Regions from separate parts of the Paucibacter sp. M5-1 genome, predicted to be linked through region 1. Evidence: riboswitches for the same ligand, from Rfam matches in the RefSeq annotation. Region 1 holds a riboswitch; the other holds the start of a gene.
The links. Region 1 has a riboswitch for S-adenosylhomocysteine ahead of metH (methionine synthase). Riboswitches for the same ligand answer to the same signal wherever they lie in the genome.
Positions count from the first base shown of each region.

Region 2: it holds a riboswitch for S-adenosylhomocysteine, as region 1 does, so the genes downstream of both, ahcY (adenosylhomocysteinase) here and metH (methionine synthase) in region 1, are expected to answer to the same signal.

Region 1 is NZ_JAPZLM020000001.1:4,053,557-4,057,762, forward strand. Features, by position in the region: gene O5M90_RS19150 (rhodanese-like domain-containing protein) at 1-232, opposite strand, end outside; gene O5M90_RS19155 (homocysteine S-methyltransferase family protein) at 265-1,326, shown strand; gene O5M90_RS19160 (HD-GYP domain-containing protein) at 1,328-2,527, opposite strand; S-adenosyl-L-homocysteine riboswitch at 2,614-2,710, shown strand; partial or broken gene metH (methionine synthase) at 2,758-4,206, shown strand, end outside.
Region 2 is NZ_JAPZLM020000001.1:4,459,546-4,463,751, forward strand. Features, by position in the region: gene metF (methylenetetrahydrofolate reductase [NAD(P)H]) at 1-369, opposite strand, end outside; gene O5M90_RS21205 (TlyA family RNA methyltransferase) at 366-1,097, opposite strand; gene ahcY (adenosylhomocysteinase) at 1,104-2,525, opposite strand; S-adenosyl-L-homocysteine riboswitch at 2,604-2,701, opposite strand; gene O5M90_RS21215 (HAD-IIB family hydrolase) at 2,772-3,566, shown strand; gene O5M90_RS21220 (response regulator) at 3,563-4,206, shown strand, end outside.

The DNA.
Region 1 (4,206 bases):
GGCACAGGAGCACCAGCGGCTTGTTCAGGTCGCCGCCGGCCTCGCGCTTGACCTGGGCCACGAAGCGCTCCACATCGGGTTGCATCTCCGGATACTCGTACCAGGCCACATGGACGATGCCGGGCGGATGGCCGACATAGAGGTACTCCAGCTCCATGCGCACATCGAGGAACAGGGACTCGGGGTGTTCTTGCAGATAGGCCTGGGCCTCGACGGGGAGCAGATGTTTCATGGGGGTATTGACGCGCTCTCTAAAATGGCCGGATGAACGCTTCCACCCGACCCTACACGCGCGGCGCGCAGCTGCCCGAGATTCTGCAACAACGCATCGTCATCCTCGACGGCGCGATGGGCACGATGATCCAGCGCTACAAGCTGAACGAGGCCGATTATCGGGGCGAGCGCTTTGCCGGCCATGGCAAGGACCTGAAGGGCAATAACGACCTGCTGGTGCTGACCAAGCCGGAGGTCATCAGCGAGATCCACGAGCAGTACCTGGCCGCCGGCGCCGACATCATCGAGACCAATACCTTCGGCACCACCTCGGTGGCGCAGGAGGACTACGAGCTGGGCGAGCATGCCTTCGAGATGAATGTGGCCGCCGCCCGGCTGGCCCGCGCCGCCTGCGCCAAGTACAGCACGCCGGACAAGCCGCGTTTCGCTGCCGGCGCGCTAGGCCCGACGCCGCGCACCGCCAGCATCAGCCCCGATGTCAATGACCCCGGCGCCCGCAATGTCGACTTCGACACCCTGAAGACCGCCTACTACGAGCAGGCCAAGGGCTTGCTGGACGGCGGGGTGGACCTGTTCCTGGTCGAGACCATCTTCGACACGCTGAACGCCAAGGCGGCGATCTTCGCGCTCGACGAGCTGATGGAAGACACCGGCGAGCGCCTGCCGGTCATCATCTCCGGCACCGTCACCGATGCCTCGGGCCGCATTCTCTCGGGCCAGACCGTCACCGCCTTCTGGCATTCGGTGCGCCATGCCAAGCCGCTGGCCATAGGCCTGAACTGCGCGCTCGGCGCGACGCTGATGCGGCCCTATATCGAGGAACTGGCCAAGGCGGCCGGCGACACCGCGATCAGCTGCTACCCGAACGCCGGCCTGCCCAACCCGATGAGCGACACCGGCTTCGACGAGACGCCCGATGTGACCGGCCGCCTGGTCGGCGAGTTTGCCGCCGCCGGTTTCCTGAACATCGCCGGCGGCTGCTGCGGCACGACCCCGGCCCATATCGCGGCGATCGCGCAAAAGGTCTCGGCCTACAAGCCGCGCGCCTGTGGCCAGCGATTCTTCAGCGAGCTGGTGGCCGAGCAGGCGTGAATCAGTAGAGCTTCAGCAGCCGCTCCATATTGACCAGCAGCTTGAGCTCATGCGGCGCCAGGCTGGCAGCAATGGCCTGGCTGGCCAGGCGGGTGTCGCGCGGCACCGGCTCGCTCAGCGGCGCGCCGCTCTTGCCCAGCAGCGCGGCGACCAGGGGTTCGTTGGCGCTGTGGCCGCGCTTCGCGACGACGCCGACCTCGCCATTGGCCAGGCGCACCAGTGAGCCGGGCGGGTAGAGGCCGACGGCCTTGATCAGCGCGGCGCCGGCCTCGTCGGGCTGCTGCAGCTCATCCAGATAGACGGCACGCGCCGCCTGGGCGCCCGACAGGGCCTTGCGCGAGCGCCGCGGGCTCAGCCGCGCGCCGTAGAGATCGACGCGGCGCAGCACCCGCGCCATCTGCTCCGGCACCGAGCGCGCGGCCAGGGGCCCGGGGCCGGCCTCATGATGCAGGCGCACGATCTGCAGCCATAGCGAGTCGTGCACGCCCAGCGTGCGCAGCAGCTCGGCGCTGCGGTCGCCATGGCCGACCAGCGTGGCTCGATGGGCCTCGCTGGGGCGTTCGTCCTGGCCGGCCAGCCGGTCCTGCAGGGCGCTGATGCTGATATTCATCGACAGCGCCGCCTGCCCCAGCACCAGGCGCAGATCCTCGGCCCAGCCGAGCTGGCGCGCGCACAGTTCGCACAGCAGCAGGCTCAGCAACGCGTGACGGGCGCTGTAGTGCTGGAAATCCTGGCTGGACTCGAAGATCAGCAGCATCAGGGCCGCATCGGTCTGCTGCTGGACCCGCGACAGCATCTCCTGCTGCAACGCCTGAAAGCGCGGCAGAAAGTCCTCGGCCCGAGGCTCGCGCAGCAGCGCATGGCCGCGCAGCTGCAGATCGGCCCAGGCGGACTGATCGCTGACCTGGGGCACGGCGGCGCCGCCCCGCTCGGGCCGGTAGCTGGTCTGGGCGCGGGCGATGGCGCCCAGCGTGGCGCCCTGGTGCATCATCGTGTCGACCTTGTGGGCCAGCGCGCGCTGGTAGTCCTTGGTCTCATGGGCCTGCACCCAGGCACCGCGCTGTATCAGCGCCTGGACCAGGGGGCTGTCGCTGAGCACCTGGCCGCGCGCGATCAGCAGCTTGCCCTCGGCGTCGCGCAAGGAAAAGTCCAAGACCTGGCCGATGCGCAGGCTGTGAGGGGGCAGGGGTATCAGATCCACGGTGGTTCGCTAGAGCTCTGTACGGATTGTCGGCGCGCCGGCAGCCGGCTTGAGTCGGCGGCCGGGACGCAGCGTAAAATGCGCCACGGTCCGAGGAGCGTTGCGACGGGTGCAGGGTCAATCGACCGCCCGCCAGGCTTGGATCTGCAAGGGCACCAGCCTTTTCAACGACGCTCACCGATCCATGATTTCGTCGTGGCCGCGGTGAGCCTGCGGTCCGATCCTTTGCCGAGGCCGCCATGAACACCGCTACCCCCCAGACCACGCCGCCACCGATGAAGCTCTCGGGGCTGGAGCCGGTGCAGATCGGCGCCGGCACGCTCTTCGTCAATATCGGCGAGCGCACCAATGTCACCGGCTCCAAGGCCTTCGCCCGCATGATCTTGGCCGGCGAGTTCGAGCAGGCGCTGGCGGTGGCGCGCCAGCAGGTCGAGAACGGCGCCCAGGTCATCGACATCAATATGGACGAGGCCATGCTGGACAGCAAGGCGGCGATGGTGCGCTTCCTGAACCTGATCGCCTCCGAGCCCGAAATCGCCCGCGTGCCCATCATGATCGACAGCTCCAAATGGGAGGTGATCGAGGCCGGCCTGAAATGCATCCAGGGCAAGGGCATCGTCAACTCGATCTCGATGAAGGAGGGCGAGGCCGAGTTCCGCCGCCAGGCCAATCTGGTGCGCCGCTATGGCGCGGCCGCCGTCGTGATGGCCTTCGACGAGAAGGGCCAGGCCGACACCTTCGAGCGCAAGATCGAGATCTGCGAGCGGGCCTACAAGATCCTGGTCGACGAGGTCGGCTTCCCGGCCGAGGACATCATCTTCGACCCCAATATCTTCGCGATCGCCACCGGCATCGAGGAGCACGACAACTACGCGGTCGACTTCATCAACGCGACCCGCTGGATCAAACAAAACCTGCCTGGCGCCAAGGTCAGCGGCGGGGTCTCGAACGTCAGCTTCAGCTTCCGCGGCAATGACCCGGTGCGCGAGGCCATCCACACCGTGTTCCTGTACCACGCGATCCAGGCCGGCATGGACATGGGCATCGTCAACGCCGGCATGGTGGGGGTCTATGACGACCTGGAAGCCACCCTTCGAGAACGAGTCGAGGACGTGGTGCTGAACCGTCGCCCCGATGCCGGTGAGCGCCTGATCGAGGTGGCCGAGAGCGCCAAGGGTCTGGCCAAGGACGACACGGCCCGGCTGGCCTGGCGCGCCGGCGATGTCAACGCGCGGCTCTCGCACGCGCTGGTGCACGGCATCACCGACTTCATCGTCGAGGATACCGAGGAGGCCTGGGTCGCGATCCAGGCTGGCGGCGGCCGCCCGCTGCATGTCATCGAAGGCCCGCTGATGGCCGGCATGAATATCGTCGGCGACCTGTTCGGCCAGGGCAAGATGTTCCTGCCCCAGGTGGTCAAGAGCGCGCGGGTGATGAAGTCGGCCGTGGCCCATCTGATCCCCTATATCGAGGAAGAAAAGCGCCAGCTGGAGGCGGCCGGCGGCGATGTGAAGCCCAAGGGCAAGATCGTCATCGCGACCGTGAAGGGCGATGTGCACGACATCGGCAAGAACATCGTCACCGTGGTCCTGCAGTGCAATAACTACGAGGTCGTCAATATGGGCGTGATGGTGCCCTGCCAGGACATCCTGGCCCGCGCCAAGGTCGAGGGGGCCGAC
Region 2 (4,206 bases), 410 kb from region 1:
GGTCTCGCGGATGAAGCGCACCAGCTCGGCCGCATAGCGGAACTCGCCGGCCGTGGCCGTGCCGCTGGGCAGGTCGCCGCGCAGCGCGACCACGCGGCGAATGTTCTGGGCCCGGTAGGTGGCCAGGATCTCGGCAATGTTCTCGCGCGTCGAGCCGACGCAGCTCAGATGCGGCGCGGCCTCATGGCCCATCGCCGCGATGTCCATCACGGTGGCCAGGGTCTTGTCGCGGGTGGAGCCGCCGGCGCCATAGGTGACGCTGAAGTACTGCGGCTGCAGGACGCTCAAGTCCTGCACCACGGTCTTCAGCTTCTCGGCGCCCACCGGCGTGTTGGGCGGGAAGAATTCGAAACTGACAGCGGTCGTCATGGTTGTTGTGCCCACAAGAAGAACTCTTTATTGCCATCACCCCCGGTGATGGCGCTCTCGAAATAGCCGCGCACCTGCCAGCCCAGCGCCGCTGCGGCCTCGCGCGCCCGGGTCTCCAGCAGCGGGTACTGGGCCGCATCGCGCACCAGGCCGCCGCGGCCCAGGGCCTTGGGCCCCAGCTCGAACTGCGGCTTGATCAGCAGCAAGACCTGACCCCCCGGCGCCAGCCAGGGCGCCAGGCGCGGCAGCTCGCCCAGCATTGAGATGAAGCTCAGGTCGCCGACGATCAGCGCAAAGCGCTGCGCCGGCTGGTACTGCCGCACATGCATGCCCTCGATGGCCTGCACTCGCGGGTCGCCCGCCAGGCCGGCATGCAGCTGGCCATGGCCGACATCGATGCCGACCACCTGCGCGGCGCCGCCTTTGAGCAGACAGTCGGTGAAGCCGCCGGTGCTCTGGCCGATGTCCAGCACAGTCAGCCCGCTGAGGGCCAGCCCGCTGGTCTTCAGCGCGCCTTCGAGCTTGAGCCCGCCGCGCGAGACATAGCGCAGCTCCGCGTCATCGGTGATGCGGAACTGCGCCGTCTCGGGGATGTCCTCGCCGGCCTTGCGGATGGCGACCCAGCCCTTGACGGAGGCCCATTCGGCCGCGCCGTTCTCGATCAGCCGCTGGGCGGCCGAGCGCGTCGGCGCCAGGCCTTGGGCGACGAGCAACTGATCCGCACGCATCGGCTCTCAGTAGCGGTAGGTGTCGGGCTTGAACGGGCCTTGCTTGGGCACGCCGATATAGGCGGCCTGCTCGTCCGTCAGCTCGCTGAGCTGGGCATTCAGCGTGACCAGCTGCAGGCGCGCGACCTTCTCGTCCAGGTGCTTGGGCAGCACATAGACCTTGCCGATGTCATAGGCGTCCTTGTGGGCGAACAGCTCGATCTGGGCGATGGTCTGATTCGCGAACGAGGAGCTCATCACATAGCTCGGGTGGCCCGTGCCGCAGCCCAGGTTCACCAGGCGGCCCTTGGCCAGCAGGATGATGCGCTTGCCGTCCGGGAAGATGACGTGATCGACCTGGGGCTTGATCTCTTCCCACTCGTACTTCTCGATCGAGGCGATGTCGATCTCGTTGTCGAAGTGGCCGATATTGCAGACGATGGCGTTGTGCTTCATCGCGGCCATGTGCTCGTGGCGGATCACACCCTTGTTGCCGGTCGTCGTCACGAAGATGTCGGCCTTGTCGGCGGCATATTCCATCGTCACGACGCGGTAGCCTTCCATCGCGGCCTGCAGCGCGCAGATCGGGTCGATCTCGGTGACCCAGACCTGGGCCGACAGCGCCCGCATGGCCTGGGCCGAGCCCTTGCCCACATCGCCATAGCCGGCGATCACGGCGATCTTGCCGGCGATCATCACGTCGGTGGCGCGCTTGATGCCGTCCACCAGCGACTCACGGCAGCCGTAGAGGTTGTCGAACTTGCTCTTGGTGACCGAGTCGTTGACATTGATCGCGCGGAACAGCAGCGAGCCCTTGGCGCTCATCTCCTTCAGGCGGTGCACGCCGGTGGTGGTTTCCTCGGTCACGCCGATGATCTCGGCGCTCTTGCGGGTGTACCAGGTGGGGTCCTGGGCGATCTTGGCCTTGATCGCGGCGAACAGGATGCGCTCCTCCTCGCTGCCCGGCTTGGCCAGCACCGACAGATCCTTCTCGGCCTTCTGGCCCAGGTGCATCAGCAGCGTCGCGTCGCCGCCATCGTCCAGGATCATGTTCGGGCCTTCGCCGGCCGTGCCCTTGGCGCCGAAGTCAAAGATGCGATGGGTGTAGTCCCAGTAGTCCTCCAGCGTCTCGCCCTTGTAGGCAAACACCGGCGTGCCGGCCGCCACCAGCGCGGCGGCGGCGTGGTCCTGGGTCGAGAAGATATTGCAGGAGGCCCAGCGCACCTCGGCGCCCAGCGCCTGCAGGGTCTCGACCAGCACGCCGGTCTGGATGGTCATGTGCAGGGAGCCGGTGATGCGCGCGCCCTTGAGCGGCTGGCTGGCGGCGTATTCCTTGCGGATGGCCATCAGCGCGGGCATCTCGCTCTCGGCGATGCTCAGTTCCTTGCGGCCCCAGGCGGCCAGGCTCAGGTCGGCGATATGGTATTGGTCAGCGGACAGCGTCGTCATTGCAAAAGCTCCTTCATGTTTGAAGCCGCAATGCCGGTGGGACGTCAGAGTCAAAAAACGGTCACCCACGCGAGACATTGCGGGTGAGCGCGGTTGCAGTGGTCTGAAGATCAACGCTTCAAGACAATCCGAGCCTGGCCTCAATGGGAGCTGAGGTTGCAACGCTCCTCGGAAGGCTCGAATTCTAGCCGCAAGCCGCACGGCTCTGGTGTGGAATAGCGCCGGGATTGACGACAATCCCGGCCCATGCAGCCTTTGAATCTTTGCCCCCCGGCGGCCTTGCGTGCCGTGCGCGGCGTGCTCACCGACATCGACGACACCCTGACCGCCGACGGCGCGATCGCTCCCGAGGCCTTGCGGGCGCTGCACGAGCTGCGCGCCGCCGGCCTGCCGGTCATCGCGATCACCGGCCGCCCGGCCGGCTGGAGCGAGCCCTTCGCGCTGGCTTGGCCGGTGGCCGCCATCGTGGCCGAGAACGGCTCGGTGATGTTGCGCAATGAGAGCGGCGCGCTGCGCCGCGATTTCAGTCAGGACGAGGCGACGCGCAGCGCCAACTTCGCCCGGCTGCAGGCCTGTGCGGCCGAGGTGCTGGCGCGCGTGCCGGGTGCCCGCCTGGCGACCGACAGCCCGGGGCGGCTGACCGATATCGCGATCGACCACAGCGAGTTCGCCCATCTGGCGCCGGCCCAGATCGCGCAGGCCTGCGCGGTGATGCGCGAGCATGGGCTGACCGCCACCGTCAGCTCCATCCACATCAACGGCTGGATCGGCGAGCACAGCAAATGGACCGCCGCTCAATGGGCGGTGCCGACCGCGCTGGGCCTGGACTTCGACGCGGGCGACTGGGTCTATGTCGGTGACTCGACCAATGACCAGCTGATGTTCGAGCGTGTGCCGCTGTCGGTCGGGGTGGCCAATATCGCGCGCTTCGTGCCGCAACTGCAGCGCTTGCCGGCCTATGTCACCGACGCCGAGCGCGGCCAGGGCTTCGCGGAGCTGGCTGCGGCCCTGCTGGCGGCGCACGGCGGATCCGGCCGATGAGTCACCGCCATCGTCTGCTGCTGGTCGAGGATGATGTCAAGCTGGCGGGCCTGATCGCCAGCTTCCTCGGCCAGCATGGTTTCGAGCTGCTGCTGGAGGAGCGCGGCGACCGCGCACTGGCCCGTTTCGAGCGCGAGCGCCCGGACCTGGTGCTGTTGGACCTGATGCTGCCGGGCCTGGACGGTCTGGCCGTGTGCCGAGAACTGCGCCGTCTGAAGGCCGACGTGCCGCTGCTGATGCTGACCGCGCGCGATGCGCTGGCAGACCAGGTGCTGGGCCTGGAGTCCGGTGCCGACGACTATGTACTCAAGCCGGTGGAGCCGATGCTGCTGCTGGCCCGCTTGCGCGCGCTGCTGCGTCGCCGCAGTGCCGACGCGGCAACCGTGCCGGCACCGCTGCGTCTGCTGGATGGAGCGCTGTCCCTGTGCGCGGCACGGCGCGAGGCCCATCTGGCCGACACGCCCCTGTTGCTCAGCACCCAGGAGTTCGAAATGCTGTGGGTGCTGGGCCGGCGCGCCGGCCAGGTGGTCTCGCGCGACGAGCTGCTGCAGGCGCTGCGCGGCCTGGAGTTCGATGGCCTGGACCGCAGCGTCGACCTCTGCATCAGCCGGCTGCGCCGCAAGCTGGGCGACACCGCACG